3 regions of the Psychrobacillus sp. NPDC096623 genome follow, and region 1 is predicted to be linked to each of the others. Evidence: riboswitches for the same ligand, from Rfam matches in the RefSeq annotation. Region 1 holds a riboswitch; each other region holds the start of a gene.
The links. Region 1 has a riboswitch for S-adenosylmethionine ahead of ACIQX2_RS13935 (methionine ABC transporter ATP-binding protein). Riboswitches for the same ligand answer to the same signal wherever they lie in the genome.
Positions count from the first base shown of each region.

Region 2: another riboswitch for S-adenosylmethionine. It lies ahead of mtnW (2,3-diketo-5-methylthiopentyl-1-phosphate enolase); the one in region 1 lies ahead of ACIQX2_RS13935 (methionine ABC transporter ATP-binding protein).
Region 3: another riboswitch for S-adenosylmethionine. It lies ahead of metK (methionine adenosyltransferase); the one in region 1 lies ahead of ACIQX2_RS13935 (methionine ABC transporter ATP-binding protein).

Region 1 covers NZ_JBIWER010000005.1:55,211-59,751, forward strand. Annotated here, with positions in the region: gene ACIQX2_RS13925 (MetQ/NlpA family ABC transporter substrate-binding protein) at 1-718, opposite strand, end outside; gene ACIQX2_RS13930 (methionine ABC transporter permease) at 781-1,449, opposite strand; gene ACIQX2_RS13935 (methionine ABC transporter ATP-binding protein) at 1,442-2,467, opposite strand; SAM riboswitch class I at 2,558-2,662, opposite strand; gene ACIQX2_RS13940 (thioredoxin family protein) at 2,698-3,018, opposite strand; gene ACIQX2_RS13945 (toprim domain-containing protein) at 3,030-3,380, opposite strand; gene gcvH (glycine cleavage system protein GcvH) at 3,456-3,836, opposite strand; gene ACIQX2_RS13955 (arsenate reductase family protein) at 3,911-4,273, opposite strand; gene ACIQX2_RS13960 (acyl-CoA dehydrogenase family protein) at 4,363-4,541, opposite strand, start outside.
Region 2 covers NZ_JBIWER010000007.1:132,216-136,756, reverse strand. Annotated here, with positions in the region: gene ACIQX2_RS17040 (methylthioribulose 1-phosphate dehydratase) at 1-386, opposite strand, end outside; gene ACIQX2_RS17035 (2-hydroxy-3-keto-5-methylthiopentenyl-1-phosphate phosphatase) at 383-1,048, opposite strand; gene mtnW (2,3-diketo-5-methylthiopentyl-1-phosphate enolase) at 1,050-2,270, opposite strand; SAM riboswitch class I at 2,385-2,489, opposite strand; SAM riboswitch class I at 2,651-2,807, shown strand; gene mtnK (S-methyl-5-thioribose kinase) at 2,883-4,073, shown strand; gene mtnA (S-methyl-5-thioribose-1-phosphate isomerase) at 4,070-4,541, shown strand, end outside.
Region 3 covers NZ_JBIWER010000003.1:485,806-490,346, reverse strand. Annotated here, with positions in the region: gene ACIQX2_RS11875 (hypothetical protein) at 1-57, shown strand, start outside; gene pckA (phosphoenolpyruvate carboxykinase (ATP)) at 233-1,819, opposite strand; SAM riboswitch class I at 2,013-2,128, shown strand; gene metK (methionine adenosyltransferase) at 2,367-3,563, shown strand; gene ACIQX2_RS11860 (gamma carbonic anhydrase) at 3,745-4,257, opposite strand; gene ACIQX2_RS11855 (alpha/beta hydrolase) at 4,367-4,541, shown strand, end outside.

The DNA.
Region 1 (4,541 bases):
TCTCTTTACTGTCTTCGTCACCAGATTTTACTGCGATGATATTTACATATGGTGATTCATCTGATTCTTCAATAGCGATAGAGTCTTCTAATGGGTTAAGGTCAGCGTCTATTGCATAGTTGGAGTTGATCAATACTGCATCGCCTTCTTCATTTTCATATAACTGAACCATTAGTGCTGACTCATAGTTAGCGTCAAATTCAAGATTTTTAGGATTTTCTACGATATCTTTAACTTCTGCTTTTGTTTTATCAATACCATCTGCTAATTTAATAAGACCTTTTGCTTCTAACATAGCAAGGATACGTCCATGATCGGCAACAGAGTTACTCATTAATATAGTTGCACCTTCTGGAAGCTCTTCGATTGAACCGTATTTTTTAGAGTATAAACCGATTGGCTCGATGTGAATACCGCCAGCGTTAGCGAAGTCATATCCAAAATCAGCTTTTTGTGATTCAAAGTAAGGGATATGTTGGAAGTAGTTCGCGTCCAAATCACCTGAGTCTAAATCTTTGTTTGGTAGTACATAATCTTGGTAAGATTCTACAACTAGTTCGATTCCTTGTTCTTCAAGGATCGGTTTAACTTCTTCTAAAATAACAGCATGAGGTACGTTAGATGCACCTACTACAAGTTTGCTACTATCTTCTTCTCCACATGCTGCAAGTGCTAATGCACTTACTGATAATAAAGCTCCAGCTAAAAACTTCTTCATTCTAAAATCTCTCCCTTTTTATCTATTATTTCTATGTGATCGAGTATTCTCGCTAACACCATTTATCGTTTATCAATTTTTGTCGTAATTACATCGCCTATCCACTGGATAATAAATACCATGATTAATATAAAGATCGTTGCGACAAATGTTACGTCTGTTCTACCTCTTTGAAATCCATCTAAGAAAGCTAAAGTTCCTAGTCCGCCTGCACCGATGATTCCAGCCATTGCCGTATACCCGACTAGTGAAATACCTGTAACTGTAATTCCCGAAACTAAAGCAGGCATTGACTCTGGCAATAATACCTTCCATATAATAGTAGAAGTTTTAGCACCCATTGATTTTGCAGCTTCTAATACACCCTTGTCTATCTCACGTAGTGCTATTAAAACCATGCGAGCATAAAATGGAGCTGCTCCGATTACTAAAGCAGGAAATGCTGCATTTGGTCCACGCATTGTACCGACTAAAAACTTCGTTAATGGGATCAATAAAATGATCAAAATGATAAATGGAATGGAACGGAATATATTAACGAACGCTCCAGTTAACCAATTAGCCAGTTTGTTGGCCCATGCCTGATGTGGACTAGTTAAGAAAAGTAGAAGACCGAGAACTAGTCCAATAATTGCTGTTAAAATAGTGGATACTGAAGTCATATATAATGTTTCAAGTGTTGCTTCCCACATTTTAGGCCAATCAACATTTGGAAATAAATCATTAATCATTGTTGATCACCTCTGTAATTACTTTTTGTTCGTGAATATAGCGAATAGCCTCATCCACTAATAATGCATCTCCTTCTAGTTGAAGGATTAGTGTACCAAATGCGCCATTTTGCGTATGTGAAATATTGCCTTGAACAATATTCACATCGAGATCAAATTGCTTGATAAGTCTAGACAAAATAGGCTGCACTGTTTGTTCTCCTACAAATCCTAGTTTAATCAGTTTTCCATTTGGATAAAGCTCTTTTAATTGTTGGATTGTTTGTAGAGCTTTATTGGAATCATTGATCTGCGAAACAAAACGCTTCGTTATTGCCTGCTGTGGGTTTTGGAATACATCTAAAACGTTTCCTTCTTCTACAACATGCCCTTTTTCCATTACAGCTACACGCCCACAAATTTTTTGGATAACCTGCATCTCATGGGTTATCAATACAATTGTAAGACCTAATTTTTCGTTAATGCTAACTAATAGATCCAAAATTGAATCAGTAGTTTCTGGATCTAATGCTGAGGTTGCTTCATCACAGAGAAGGACTTCTGGACGATTGGCTAATGCGCGTGCAATTCCGACACGTTGTTTTTGTCCGCCTGATAATTGAGAAGGATAGTAATGTCCGCGACCCTCTAATCCTACTAGATCAATTAGTTCGTTAACTCTTGTTATGCGTTGTTCTTTTGGTACACCAGCTATTTCTAAAGGAAAAGCAATATTCTCTGCAACCGTTCTAGACCATAACAGATTAAAATGTTGGAAAATCATACTTACCTTTTGTCTTACCTGACGGAGCTTCACTTCATTTATCTTTGTGATATCTTGATTGTTCACAATAATTTGTCCAGAAGTTGGTTTTTCCAATCCATTTAATAAACGAATAAGTGTACTTTTACCTGCACCACTATAACCAATGATGCCGAAAATTTCACCTTTCTTTATGTCAAGATTCACCTCTTCAACTGCAACGATCGTACCTTGTTTCGTACTAAATTTTTTCGAAATATTATTTAAACTAATCATGTGAATCTTGCCACCTTTCTATCTAAAAAAACCCTCCTGCAAAAGAGCAGAAGGGTTTTACGTTATCCATTTTAATAACATTCATCCATTCTCTCATTTCCCAAAGCAATTGCTTTGCGTGATTTGGCACCATTTCATTTACATGACGGTTGCCGGGCTTCATAGGGCACTTCCCTCCACCTCTCTTAATAAGAGTGACACTATTTAATTTCTTGGTATATCGTATGTTATCATAAGACTACTTGCTCGTCAATATTTTTTATCGCATCTAATATAAATGGTACTGATTGGAATGCATATATTTTTTTATATACCGTGCCACCTTTAGCAATTAGCAAACATGGAACGCTTTCGATTTGATAATCCGCAGCAAAATTTCCCAGATAGTTAATATTTGCTTGGCCAATAGAAAAAGGCTTCATTTCTTGTACAACTTGCATCATTTTACTAGCAACTTGGCATGTTCCACATAAAGGTGTATATATATATAACATTGTAAGCTGACCACTATTCTTGTTTCTATTCCATTGATCAAGAGTCCATTCATTCATATTCCATCATCCTAAAGTAAAAAGTTTCTTTTCACTTTTATATTAACACTTTTTAAAATAGAAGCCAAAACTTTGAACGGTGTAGTCGCTACTTCACAATACATTGGATTGGTGTATAGATGAATTGCTTCTGGGTATTCTTTTCGCACAACGGAGCGAATTTGCTCTCCTGATTTATCTGCATCTAAAAACGCATATATAGGAATACCGTCATAAGGACTTAAAATTTCTTCAAGCTTTACATTCGATATCGTTCCGTTCGTACAAATAATTTCTGTTGATTCATCAAGAAGTTGAAGAAGCTTAAGTTTATCCGATCTTCCCTCAACAAGAATTATTTTTTCACTAAAGACAATAGCCATTTTTGCATCTCTCCTAACTATGCCCTTTCCAATATTATATGAAAAAAACGCCGTTATTAAGCGGCGTTTTCATAATTATTGTGAAATTAATTCTTCGTATTTTTCTGGAGAAAGTAAAGCCTCTACTTCTGCCAAATCAGTAGGTTCAATAACGATCATCCATGCATTTTCATAAGGGGATTCGTTTACATATTCAGGACTATCTTCTAATTCTGAATTTACTTCTAACACTTTACCGCTTATCGGTGCATATAGCTCAGAAACTGTTTTTACAGATTCTACACTACCGAATGGATCTCCTGCCTTGATCTCATCTCCCACTTGTGGAAGCTCGACAAACACGATATCTCCTAGTTCTGATTGTGCAAATTCAGTAATACCGATACGGACATTTCCGCCTTCAGTTTTTACCCATTCATGCTCTGCTGAGTATTTTAAATCCTTAGGTGTGTTCATTAAATGTTCCCCTCTCCATTATTAATACATTCATCTATAATATTCACATATTTTTATCGTAAAAACAAGTCACTTTAAGAAGTCTTCCAAACGTCTTCAAACTGTTCTTCCTTGAATCCTAACGTTAATTTTTTCCCGTCAAAAACAATCGGTCGCTTGATAAGCATCCCATCAGTAGCAAGTATGGATAATTGTTCGTCTTCTGACATTGTAGATAATTTATCTTTAAGTCCAAGCTCACGATACTTCATACCAGAAGTGTTAAAGAATTTTTTTAGCTCTAATCCACCTACCTCATGCATTTCTTGAAGTTGTTCCTTAGTTGGGGGAGTTTCTACGATATGATTTTCTATGTAATCAATTCCATTGTCCTTTAACCATTTACTCGCTTTTCTGCAAGTACTACACTTAGGATAACCGTAAAATTGAATTGTCATATGGTACCACCTTTTTCTTTTTATCATACCTAATATTATAAAAAAATACAAAAAGCCGACCCCTATGAATCGGCTTTTCATATGTTTAATTAAAGTACGTATTTTTCCGCTTCGATCAATTTAACTGATGCTTCACGTTTTTTCTCGATCACATTGTATGGTGTGAAGCGAGTCAATTTACGTAATGCTGAAATCATCATACGTTGAGTATCTCCATCTACTGACGCAATAAGTGTTTCTTTTGCCGCTTGTTCGATTTCAATAAACG
Region 2 (4,541 bases), on a different contig from region 1:
CACATTCCGAAAGCTTTAATGAGTTCAATACCTTGAAAACTTACTAAGCCTTGATCTCCATATAATTCCGAAATAACGTTATTATGCACTGTATGGACGTGTAGACTACAACCTGCATTTGTTTTCTTATATATTGCACAGTGTAGTAATGTTTCGGCTGAAGGAGTTAAATGAGTGCTTTCCACTGCTTTTCCATCAACATCAACAAGTAAAAAGTCCTCTGATGTTCTCTTTTTTTTGTCTTTTCCACTTGCAGTTACTAAGAACTCTATTGGATCGTACTGTACTTTAATAGCAAGGTTTCCGCTAGTTCCCATAAACCAATCTCTGGTGGCTAATTCATCTTTTATGTCGGCAAGTTCTTCCCATTTATATTGTAATGTCATATTTCCACACCTAACTTCGGCTCAATAATCTCTATTACATCGTGGAAGTTTTCAAAAGGCTCATAGGGAATATTTAATTCTTCGCATTTTTCGATTAAGAAATCTCTTGCGATAATGATATCTCCCAATTTTGCGGCTTCTAAATCAGTGATAGAATCGCCAATTACAACACTCACTGCATCTTGGTGAAGAAGGGTACGAATAATAGATGGTTTACAGCAACCACAGCCTTGGCTCGTACATTGTTCATCACAGCTATATGGAAACTCAATGTGAATAGTTTCTTTCGAAAAATCCGATTCGTTGCAGTAAACACCTGCAAATGGTCCAAATGGTTCTAGTAGATTATGAACGAAAAAGTCTATCCCGCCACTTACGATGTAAAGTGGTATGTCATGCTTTTTTGTAAAGGATACAAATTCACTAAACCCATCACGGATGATTGCCTGCTGGCGCACAAAAGAAATAATTTCATCTTTTGACTCAATAGGTAGGAGAGAGAACATTTTTGCTACGCCATCCCTAATGGAAATTCGTTGACCTAAAATATCATCTTTAATCGGTATCCATTCTGGTGGTGCAAATTTTTTCATGATAGCCATAATGTTATCTTGATTGGTAATAGTTCCATCAAAGTCACAAAAAATTACAAGTTTACTCATATTACTTATCACCCCATAATTCAAGTGCCGTTTTTAGTTCACTATGTTGTTTCGCTGCCTGCTCTAATGGAATATCTTCCAATACAGCCGCTACGGCCTGCCTAAAAGCTAGCCCCCCTCCGATTGCACCGGCGGGATGTCCATGTACACCGCCCCCTGCATTAATAATGCTATCTATTCCATAGTCATTCATTAATAGTGGTACGAGACCAGGATGAATGCCGGCAGATGGTACTGGAAAGCTTTGTTTAACGTTACTGTTTTTTGTTAGTTCTTCGCCTAGAGAAAGAGCTATAGACTTTTCAAGTGCAACACTACCATAAGGAGAAGGGAATAACGAGAAGTCTGCCCCCGCATATCGAGTGAGTTTTCCAAGAACTAATGGCGTTGAAACTCCATAAAATGCGGAAGAAGTAAATGCTCCACTATAAGCGGGATGAGCCATGAGTGGCAATTGAATTTCATCGTCTTCTGCTAGCTCCTGAAGAACATCTAATCCGTAAGCATGAACATTAAATAAAAGTGCATCTGCTCCAAGTTCTCGCGCTTTTTTAGCCTTGTCCTTTAATTTGAAAGTACGTCCAGATAAATTTACTGCATATAGCGTACGGTGTCCGGTTTCTTCATACACCTGATTTAGCACTTCTCGACCAGCAGATATACGCTTTTCAAAAGTAGTTAGAGGATTTTCAAATAGTATCTCATCGTCTTTTACAAGATCAACTCCACCAAGCGCTTGTTGTCTAAGCTGTTCGGCTAAAAATTCGATATCTCTCCCAATGACCCCTTTGAATATACTCATGACAAGCGGACGTTCAAAAACACCTAATCTTTCTCGAATGCCTTGAATGCCGAAGCGAGGTCCTGGGAAACTGGACAATAGACTTGAATCGAATTCTAAATCTAATAGTTTTATTTCACCATCTAAGGATAGTTTGCCGAAGACTGTAGTTAAAATTGCAGGTATATCAGCCGAAAAGTTTGCTGCAGGGTAGAATATTTTAATTTCACCTTTCACCTTTTCAGGATTAATTGGGTGAAGTATATCCTTAAATTCCGTAACGGATAGTACAGTTCCTTTATGTTTTTTTAGCTGCTCCTGTTCTAACAAGGCTAAAGTGGTCCAAGAACCAATAGTCAAACCAAGTGCAATATCTTTCGCCTTTCTTTCAAACGATCCAGCTTTTCCATATAGTTGATAGTGTGCAGTAACTCCGCTCATTTATTTCACTCCTGACTTATAAATGCACAAGCGCCTATGCAAGCCCTGACTAGCGCTGGACAGATGACATTAAAAAAACCTCTTCAAATAAGAAGAGGTTAATAGTCTAACAACTTCTTATTTCTCAGCTTGTTAGCTGCAAGAATTAGCACCGTGTTCAAAATTGAATCGGTTGCCGGGTATCATAGGGCTTGTCCCTCCACCTGCTCTAAATAAGAAAAAATATTCGGTTAAAGTATTTAATAAATAATATTGATTATTCCATGGTATAAAAATTCTGTCAATAAGAAAATTTAAATTTATTTTTATTCAAAAAAACAGTTGACATAACTTTTTCTAATATGCTAGGATTCTAATCAATCGTAAATAGTTGTAACGTACTCTTATCAAGAGCAGGCGGAGGGATAATGGCCCTATGAAGCCCAGCAACCGACCGTAATACCGTTGTGAGACGGGGCGCTTTATGCGCCGGAATGTAAAATTCCGTAAGGCACGGTGCTAATTCCATCAGAAAGTTTACTTTCTGAGAGATAAGAGGTTCAGAATCTCTTATTCTAAACCTCTTTCTTTTGAAAGAGGTTTTTTATTTTTGTAAATGAAAGGGAGAAAGTAATGGCGGTAGTAACTACAAAACAATACGAATCATTAACGGAAGAAACGGCAATTTCACTGGCAAAGGAATTATCCTTGTTCTCAAACGAAGCTCCATTAGTTTGCAAAGAGATTGGCGATGGAAACTTAAACTATGTATTCCATATAACGGATCAAGTGAGTAAACGAGGAATTATTATTAAACAGGCACTACCCTATGCAAAGGTCGTTGGAGAAAGTTGGCCACTTACGCTGAAAAGGGCAAAGATTGAAGCAACTGCCTTACAAAAACATGGAGAATATGCAGTTGGTCTTGTTCCCAAAGTCTATGCAGCAGATGAAGATTTAGCTATAACGGTAATGGAAGATTTGTCACATCTTCAAATAGTACGGGAGGGTTTGATAAAAGGTGAATCATATCCTAAATTATCAACCGATATTGGAGAATATCTAGCATTAACACTTTTTAATACTTCTGATTTTGCACTTCACCCCTTTGAAAAAAAGGCGCTTGTTGTAGAGTTTTCTAATCCAGAATTGTGTAAGATCACAGAAGACTTAATCTTTACGGATCCTTTTTTTGATCATGAAACAAATGATTTTGAACCTGCATTACAAGCAGAGGTCGAGGCTATCTGGAATAACCATTTATTAAAGCTCGAAGTGGCAAAACTAAAACGAAGCTTTTTGACAGAGGCAGAGGCTTTACTGCATGGAGATCTTCATACGGGAAGTATATTTGCAAGTGAAGAAGAAACAAAAGTAATCGATCCAGAGTTTGCTTTTTATGGTCCTATTGGATTTGATATAGGCTTGTTTTTGGGAAATTTAATCGTTCAATCCATTACAAGAGAAGGCGAACAACGTGAGGTTATTAACGATCATATACAAAACACATGGCTTATTTTCTCGACCAAATTTTCAGATTTTTTGAAACAGAGTGAATTCGATTCCTTTAAGGATATAGAAGGCTATGATGCATTTGTATTGGAAAAAATATTTCATGATTCATTAGGTTTTGCAGGGTGTGAACTTATTCGTAGAACAATTGGATTGGCACATGTCAAAGACTTAGATAGCATTGTAAACCAAGAGCAACGAATTTTACTAAAAAAACAAACGCTTAATGCCGGAGAATTACTAATAGTTAGACGTAATCAAATAGACTCAATCGATGCGGTAATTGAGTTATTAGGAGAAATTCAACAATGACTATACCATTATCGATTAAATGGGAAGATAAGCAGTTAGTACTCTTAGATCAGCAGAAGCTTCCACATGAAATTGTCTATTTAAAAATAGAAACACTTAAAGACGTTTATGATGCAATTATTACTCTGAAAGTCCGGGGTGCTCCTGCTATTGGAATTACGGCGGCATATGGATTAGCTCTGGAGGCACAAAATTATAAAACAAATTCGATGAAAGATTTTCTAGAAACATTAAAAAAAGATGCAACTTACTTGGGCGAATCTCGACCAACTGCTGTCAACTTAGTTTGGGCCCTTGAGCGATTGTTGAAAGTAGTAAATCAAGTTGATAATGTTACGAGTGCAAAGCAGCTACTAGTGGAAGAAGCAAGGAAAATACATAAGGAAGACGAAGAGTCCTGTCGGAATATTGGTGAATTTGCCCTTACTTTACTGGAAGATAAAACGAAGGTAATGACTATTTGCAATG
Region 3 (4,541 bases), on a different contig from region 1:
GTAGAAATATTTCCGAAATTAGTTAATAGTTCATACCATGCGACTAATGGTGATTAATGCTAATTGGATGCTGCTAATAAGTACAGCACATGTTGAGGGTTGAATTTCCTGTAGGCTAAGCAAGCATTGAGGGGAAGCTTTGCTGGTGTAATACTATAATCATATATTTTAATAAACAATTATTAAAAAGAGCCAAATTCAATAGAATTTGGCTCTTTTGATGTTTACTTTATTAAGATAATGGTCCACCTTGAACCGAAATGTCTTCTGAAACTGTTCCGAACTTTTTAAAGTTTTCACGGAATGATTGAGCTAGCTCAGCTGCCTTTTGATCATATGCCTCTTTATCTTCCCAAGCATTACGCGGAATTAGTACCTCTGAAGGAACGCCTTCTACTTCTGTCGGAATCGCTAAACCAAATACTGCATCTGTTGCTGTTTCAACATTGTTTAGTTTGCCATCAATTGCTGCACGAACCATTGTACGTGTGTATGAAAGCTTCATGCGGTTACCTACACCGTATTCTCCACCAGTCCAACCAGTGTTTACTAAGAATACTTGTGCGCCGTGTTCGTCAATTTTCTTCCCAAGCATTTCTGCATATACCGTTGCATGCAATGGTAAGAAAGGTGAGCCAAAGCAAGTAGAGAATACTGGTTGAGGAGAAGTTACTCCACGCTCAGTTCCAGCAAGTTTCGATGTAAATCCACTTAAGAAATGGTACATTGCTTGTTCTTTCGTTAGTTTACTGATCGGAGGCAATACGCCAAATGCATCAGCAGTTAAGAATATTATTGTATTTGGATGACCTGCTACAGATGGGTCTACAATATTATCGATATATTGAATTGGATAAGCAGCACGTGTATTTTCTGTTAATGAGTTATCCGCATAGTTAGCAACGCGTGTTTCCGCATCTACTACAACGTTTTCTAATACAGTTCCGAAAGTGATAGCATCCCAGATTTGGGGCTCATTTTCTCGCGTTAGGTCGATACATTTCGCGTAACAACCACCTTCGATATTAAATACACCGTTATCTGACCAGCCGTGCTCGTCATCCCCGATTAATTTGCGTCCTGCATCCGCAGAAAGAGTCGTTTTTCCTGTTCCAGACAAACCGAAGAACAAAGCAACGTCCCCATCATCCCCAACATTTGCTGAGCAGTGCATTGGTAAAATGTCTTGTTCTGGCAATAAGTAGTTCATAATAGAGAAAATGGATTTTTTCATCTCACCAGCATACTCAGTACCACCGATTAATACCGTGCGTTTTTCCATAGATACGATGATAAACGTTTCTGAACTAGTTCCATCTACTGCTGGATCTGCTTTAAAGTTAGGTGCAGAAAGTATAGTGAAGTCAGTTGTATGTGTTGCAAGTTCTTCCTGTGTCGGACGGATAAATAGTTGATGAGCAAAAAGATTATGCCAAGCGTATTCATTAATAACTTGAATACCTAGACGAGATTCTTTATCTGCTCCTGCATATCCTTTAAATTCGAAGATTTCGTCTTGCTTATTTAAGAAATCAGTCATTTTTTTATATAATGCATCAAAAACGTCAGAAGAAATTGGTTGGTTTACTGAGCCCCAATCGATTTTGTCTTTTGAAATAGCTTCATCTACTATATACTTATCTTGTGGAGAGCGGCCAGTATATTTACCTGTTTCGGCTTTAACTGCACCAGTAGAAGTTAGAACAGCTTCTCCTCTTGTTGTAGCTTTTTCCACTAGTTGTGGCACTGACAATTGGCTGCTAACGTTATTACCTGCTAACAATTCTTTCAGTTCACTCACAGTATCGATTGAATTCATGTTGAATATACCATCCTTTTTTTATATTTCCTCTAAAAAAGAAGAAGTTTTACTAGATATGTGAATTAGTATAACACATTGGAGTGAATAGTCTATACTAATTACTTTAAAATTTTTCTTTTGTGTATAAAATACAAACAAAAATAGTTGACATCTTTTACAGACTTACGTATGATGATAAATTGAACGGATACTCTTATCCCGAGCTGGTGGAGGGGTCAGGCCCTATGAAACCCGGCAACCTGTAATTTTTTATTATTACAAAGGTGCCAAACCTGAGACAAGGTGAAATTCCTTGATTGATAAGAGTGAAAGGTGCTTATGATATTAATGCCTTTCCTCATGTATATTTACGTGAGTGAGGGGCTTTTTTATTGAACATCGCCCTTTATCCTTGTGTGCCAAGTCCGAAACGGCTTCAAGTTAACTTCAATGCACAAAAAATCATATCTTTTAAAAGTGCATGGAATTTTGAATGGCTTGACATGGGAATGAGTACCGTATCAATTCTTGAGAGAAATCTCGCAGGATATAGGAGGAATAATCTATGACACAACGTCGATTATTTACATCAGAATCAGTAACAGAGGGTCATCCAGATAAAATCTGTGATCAAATCTCCGATGCAATTCTAGATGCAATTTTAGCAGAAGACCCAAATGCTCGTGTAGCTTGTGAAACGAGTGTTACGACAGGACTAGTATTAGTTGCTGGAGAAATTACAACATCTACTTATGTAGATATTCCTAAAGTAGTTCGTTCTACTATAAAAGATATTGGCTATACACGTGCTAAGTATGGTTTCGATTCAGAAACTTCTGCTGTGCTTACTTCAATCGATGAACAATCAGCTGATATTGCACAAGGTGTGGACCAAGCTTTAGAAGCTAGAGAAGGCTCCATGAGCGATTCTGACATTGAAGCAATCGGAGCAGGAGACCAAGGTTTAATGTTCGGCTACGCTTGTAATGAAACACCTGAACTTATGCCGCTACCAATCAGTTTAGCGCATAAATTGTCTCATCGATTAGCTCAAGTTCGTAAAGATGAGACGTTAGACTATCTTCGTCCAGATGGTAAAACACAAGTAACTGTAGAATATGATGAGAATAATAACCCGGTTCATATTGATACAATTGTTATTTCAACTCAGCACCATCCAGAAATTACGTTAGAACAAATTCAAAAAGATATTAAAGAAGTGGTGATCAATCCGATTGTTCCTGCAAATTTAATAGATGAAAATACAAAATACTTTATCAACCCAACAGGACGCTTTGTTATTGGTGGACCACAGGGAGATGCTGGTTTAACAGGACGTAAAATCATCGTAGATACGTACGGTGGATATGCACGTCATGGTGGGGGAGCTTTCTCGGGCAAAGATCCAACAAAAGTAGACCGTTCTGCTGCCTATGCTGCACGCTATGTTGCTAAAAACATTGTTGCTGCTGGTCTTGCAGATCGTTGTGAAGTACAACTTGCTTATGCAATTGGTGTTGCTAAGCCAGTTTCTATCGCTGTTGAAACATTTGGTACTGGTAAGGTAGAAGAAGTTGAATTAGTTTCGTATATTCGCGAACTATTCGACCTACGTCCAGCAGGAATTATTAAAATGCTAGACCTTCGCCGTCCAATATACAAACAAACAGCTGCTTATGGTCATTTTGGTCGTACAGACATTGATGTACCATGGGAACAAACAGACAAAGCTGCAGAATTAAAACAAATGGCTGGATTATAAGTAGTATGAACAAAAAAGGCTTTCCTATGACGGAAAGCCTTTTTTCAATGGTGAATATTAAGCGAACGATCAATGATGACATTGAATCGATCGATAAGAGCTAATAATCACTCAATCAGGTGCAAAATCGATCGACCAAGACGAAAATCAATCAATCCACACAAACAAACGGTACGATTATTTACTTCTGAAGCGATTTATAATATTGTCCTTTTTCTACATATTCTCGGATAATTCTTTGAACATCCGCTTTATCCTCGTCATTTAGGTCTCGTACGACTTTTGCAGGGCTCCCTAGTGCTAATGAATTTGGAGGTATTTTTTTACCAGGTGGTACAAGACTTCCGGCTCCAATAAATGCACCTTCCCCAATTTCGGCACCATCTAAAATAATTGACCCCATTCCTATCAATGCACCTTTACGTATTATACAGCTATGTAACGTCACTTGATGTCCTATAGTCACTTCATCTTCTATTATTAGAGCTTTGTTTGGGCTTTGATGTAAACAGCTTAAATCCTGTATACTAACCTTACTTCCAATAATAGTAGGAGCAACATCACCTCTAATTACCGTATTAAACCAAATTGTAGTCTCTGGACCGATTGTCACATCACCTGTTATTGTGACATAATCAGCTATAAAAGCTGAGGCGTCAATAATGGGAGTTTTATCTTTGTAGGGGTAAATCATTTTGCAACCGCTCCTTTTGAAGTTAGAATATAATTAATCGTATCAGACAAACACCACGAAAGAAACGAAATACCATGAAATTGCAAGGAAAGAAAAGAGGTTTGTTTAAATGTGGAAATGGGAAACAGAAGGAAAGCCTAAAGCAGTGATCGTTATTGTTCATAGTGCCTACGAGCATCATAGAAGGTATGCTTGGTTAATAGAAAAATTAAGAAGCTCCAACTATCATATCGTGATGGGTGATTTGCCAGGACATGGAGAACTAAAAAAATCAAAAACGATGC